2 regions of the Pseudalkalibacillus sp. R45 genome follow, and region 2 is predicted to be linked to the other one. Evidence: riboswitches for the same ligand, from Rfam matches in the RefSeq annotation. Region 2 holds a riboswitch; the other holds the start of a gene.
What was found. A riboswitch is a leader RNA that binds a small molecule or an ion and turns the genes downstream of it on or off. The one in region 2 is predicted to bind S-adenosylmethionine.

Region 1 (2,206 bases), on a different contig from region 2:
TTTTGATTTCGTTGATAAACTTCCTCTTTCATTTCTTGTAATTGTGATTTGAAATCTTCTATTTGTTTATCAGTTAAAGCCATGATTCCTCCTCCTTTTTTGAACCTTTCCCATTCACAGATGAAGGTAAACACACTTCCAGTTACCTCCTTTTAATTGTGGCAATTTAGAACCAAGTCGGTTTAAATCATTATTTGCGCGGAATGGGAGTGAATTCGGAGAAATCAAAATCAAAAAAGACGCTTAGTGAGCGCCTTTTATTGAAACCTGCTATAAAATTGAACATCAATCATCTTCCGTTAATGCAATCGACAATTTAGAGGTCATTTTCACATTCTCAAAATCGATGCCCAATTGCACTGCTGTTTGTGCGATTTCAGGACGTATTCCCGATAACGTCGTAGAAACACCTAACAACCGTAACGAATAGATCAATTGGAATATTTCGTGTGCGACCATGGTATCCACCATGAAAACACCCGATAAATCAATATACAACCGTTCAATATTCCGTTCTTCACATTGCTTCAAGGTAATTTCAAGAATCGCCTTAGCCCTATGCGTATCGATGTCGCCGACAATCGGGAGCAGGCCAACATTGTGAGATAAATCAATCACAGGAGAACTAAGCTCATTGATCATCGCTTTTTGAGCCATCAACTGATCATTCAGATAGTTATTCTTTTCCTCTGTAAATCGAACCATAGCAATATCAAATTCTTTTATGATCATATCTTTCCACAAATCGATTTGTTCATTTGTATATTTACCTGGAGAGGCTGCTACAAAATCGTTAATTAGGTTCAAATATTGTTTCCGTACACGTATGAATTCCCTCATGACAAAATGTGTCGGTGTTTCAATGTGTTCCTTATCCCTCGCAGTAGCAATCACCCATTCCTCGAAATCCTTGAAGAACTCTGATTCTTCTTTTATAAAAATTCCAATCAGATTCAGATGAAACTCATAATTTTGCTGTTTCAACTTTTGAATGACTTCAGGATCAGTAGATGAATAAACACCTGTCGGATCGCTTTTATCCAGGGAGTTATACCAATCATCTGTAAGTTGTGGTGCTTTATTGAAAAGAAAATCATGTAGTTCTTTATTTCTCTGCACGATGCCATGACCTCCGCAATTCGTTTAATAGGTGTTATTTTCTTTTTCTCTTCCTATTTTAAATTAATCGAACCTTGAGGACAAATTTTATTTCAAGAAACCCAGTCAGTCTTAACTTCGGAAAGCACATTGGTAAAATCCTTGTTATTTCACTCTCACTTTTTCTTTCTTTTCAATTTGAATGACTTTTCCATCCTGTACGACCAAAGTGACAGACCCGAATTTCATGGTTTTCAGCATTTCGTTCAATTTTGGTGTTATAGATTCCAATTCATTTGCCACGCTTATTCTCCTCTCTTTTGGGATGGTACTCGGATAAGGTAAATAAAAAAGCCCCTCAGAATGAGAGACCTAATTAAAAGTACATCAAATGTGTATGTACCTTATCTCTCAAAATGGATTTCCATTTTGCTGGAATTAGCACCTTGCAAAAGCAGGTTGCCGGGCTTCTCAGGGCCAGTCCCTCAGCCACTCGTGATAAGTGAATCAACTTATTTTTTTGAATTTTACAGCATGATCAAAGTGACTGTCAATCATAAATTGAAATTTAGCCATAAATTCCTATTGGTATAGTATGAATTAATCACTTGCCATACTATGAAATATGTAACGCTGGAAAAGTCATTCCGTGAGATCAAACAACTTCACATCAGCGAGATCCATGCTCCTTAAACTGGTGGATAGCGATGTATCAATACATATGTGTATCCACTATACAACCCATATGATTTGCTAAAAATAACTCAAACAACGAAAGCCCTTCCTCTCTTTCGTCCTTACGACTCCTCGGTCGTGCCAGTGTGAATCAGTTACCGTACTTACTCTTAACTCCCTTCTACTCGAATTGTTTCCGTTTCTGAAATAATAGATTATTGGAGATTTAAAAGAGGGGTTGAAAATGTGGATTAAACGTTTTTACAGTGCGCACTTTGGCAAGGAGCACATGAGACCCTTTACAACCTGATCATAAAGGGAGCTTAAATCCATTTTTCTATGAAAGGTCATTTCCTATTGAGGACCAAATAAAGAAAACTTGGCAAAGCCAAGCCGTAGGCTGAGCCATTAGTTCCTCGAAAAAGCAATCGCT
Region 2 (2,206 bases):
TAAAATAATATTTCTATATTATATTATTTAAAAATTCATAGTAATTTTTTTATTCGCTTCGTTTTTTGACAGAAATACATAGATTTTGGTCAAAATTATCCCTGTTTATGTAGAAGAAGGAATACCAGAAGTCAGATATAACTTCAATGATGTTAGTGAGTATGGAAACATGCCAGTGAAAATTGTGAAGGTTTTTAACGGAAGGAAGGTGGAAGATTTTTTCAATGAATTTCAAGGAAAGAAAATAAGAATTACAATTGAAGTATTAGCTGCAGACCCAACCGAATGGTAAGAAGTTTTCATTAATAAACATTCTTTTCAGCTGGGATATTCTGCACTGTTTTAGAAAGTTAAGATAGATTCTAATCCTTATATTCTTCTTTCACCAAATCTTCGCAATACTCCCGTATAAACGGGCACAACTAGAAAAAGTCGGTTACCTCTTACAGGTGGCACCGACTTTTTCAAATTGATTACCAGTCTAGCAATTTTTCAATGTAGCCCTCTGATCCGTTTATGCATATCAACTTAAAAACTTTCTCTTTAACTATTTAACGTAGTATGGTATTATCGTGCTAATATTTTAAAAGTTTATAAGAAACTTCTTATCCAGAGAGGTTGAGGGACTGACCCGATGAAGCCTCGGCAACCGCATGAGTCCATGTAAGGTGCCAATTTCAGTGTGGATGTGCTGCACATTCCGAAGATGAGAAGGATTTTTTCTTATTGATGAATCCTTTCTCTTATTTGGAGAAAGGATTTTTATTTTTCACCAAAAATTTTAAGGAGGCATGATTGTATGAGTCAACAATTGATCAATGTAGCAACAAAAGGAAAATGGGTGGAAGGTATGAAGACGAATGTTCAGGCAAGGGATTTTGCATTTATTGTAGACGAGCCAGAGGCATTGGGCGGTACCGATCAGGGCGCAAACCCGGTTGAATACGTATTAGCCGCTTTATCTGGATGCACGTCGGTGGTCATCGCGTTGATCGCCAAAGAGCTTGATTTCAAATACGAGGATGCAACGTTTGAAAATGAGGGTACTTTGGATCTTCGAGGATTGAATGGCGTTGAAGGTGTTTCTCCACACTTTCAAACCGTGACGTTCAACGTAACGATCGTAACTGACGAAAGTGAAGAGCGATTGGATGAGCTTAAATCCAAAGTCGAAAAAAGATGTCCTGTATATAATCTCTTGAAGGATGCAGGTATTGCATTAGAATCAAATTGGGTGAAAAAAGCAACCGTCTCGGCTTAGAATATAACCCTATAAATAAAGGACGCTTCCTCATAGATAGCGTCCTTTCTATTCTTTTACAGAAGCTCAGTCCGTATTGGCTACAACCATTTTGTCAGCATATTCTTCCTCCCACCCTTTACACACATCAACCCACTCTTTGGCAGATGAATAGTGGAAAAGTTCCCCTGGCGTCAATTTGATTGCAGAGTTGGTGCTTCCACATGCAGGGAAAAGGTTCTCGAAGCGTTTCATCGAAATATCCAGATAGACGTCCATTTCATTCGCTAATCCGAACGGACAGACACCACCGACGACATGGCCGGTTTGCTCCAATACTTCATCAGGCTTCAGCATGCGTGCTTTGATCCCTGTGAATTGGCGGAACTTCTTGTTATCGATCTTCGCATCTCCTGCCGCAACAATCAGGATATCTTTGTCTTCCGGTCCCCTGAATGACAGCGTTTTTGCAATCTGCGCAGGCATGACACCGATTGTTTCTGCCGCTTCTTCAACCGTAGCACTCGATGTTTCGAACTCCATCACGTCATTTTCGCGGTTCCACTGTTTAAAATGGGCTTTTACACTTTCCAATGACATATGTATGCATCCTCCTTCCGATATTACGTTAGATGATACCATCCTTTAACACAGCAGAGCAATGATCTTGTATCATCACCTCTGATGAATAAAACCGGATACCCCCTCTTTCAGGAAATACCCGGTATCTTTTGTTTGCCTTTAAACCGTCTCCATTACAGTCCTAAGCATTGTACCATTCTCGGCAAGGTTCGTATGCCAGGATAGTGCTTTTTCTAAGACATGCGGGGTTTGTCCACCTCTTGTCAACGCTTCCTGATAATACTCACGAAGCTGGTCGCGGTATATAGGATGAGCACAACGCTCGATGATCAGCTCTACACGCTCTCTTGGTGCTAACCCGCGCAGGTCGGCATAACCTTGCTC

Region 1: linked by a shared signal. The riboswitch ahead of ACTWQL_RS23830 (YezD family protein) and the one ahead of ACTWQL_RS22105 (OsmC family protein) in region 2 are both predicted to bind S-adenosylmethionine.

The regions. Positions count from the first base shown of each region.
Region 1 covers NZ_JBQQCL010000030.1:20,862-23,067, reverse strand. Annotated here, with positions in the region: gene ACTWQL_RS23840 (TraR/DksA family transcriptional regulator) at 1-83, opposite strand, end outside; gene ACTWQL_RS23835 (STAS domain-containing protein) at 286-1,119, opposite strand; gene ACTWQL_RS23830 (YezD family protein) at 1,264-1,389, opposite strand; SAM riboswitch class I at 1,500-1,603, opposite strand.
Region 2 covers NZ_JBQQCL010000022.1:34,261-36,466, reverse strand. Annotated here, with positions in the region: gene ACTWQL_RS22110 (hypothetical protein) at 86-292, shown strand; SAM riboswitch class I at 603-713, shown strand; gene ACTWQL_RS22105 (OsmC family protein) at 800-1,261, shown strand; gene ACTWQL_RS22100 (YbaK/EbsC family protein) at 1,328-1,840, opposite strand; gene ACTWQL_RS22095 (acetyl-CoA hydrolase/transferase family protein) at 1,982-2,206, opposite strand, start outside.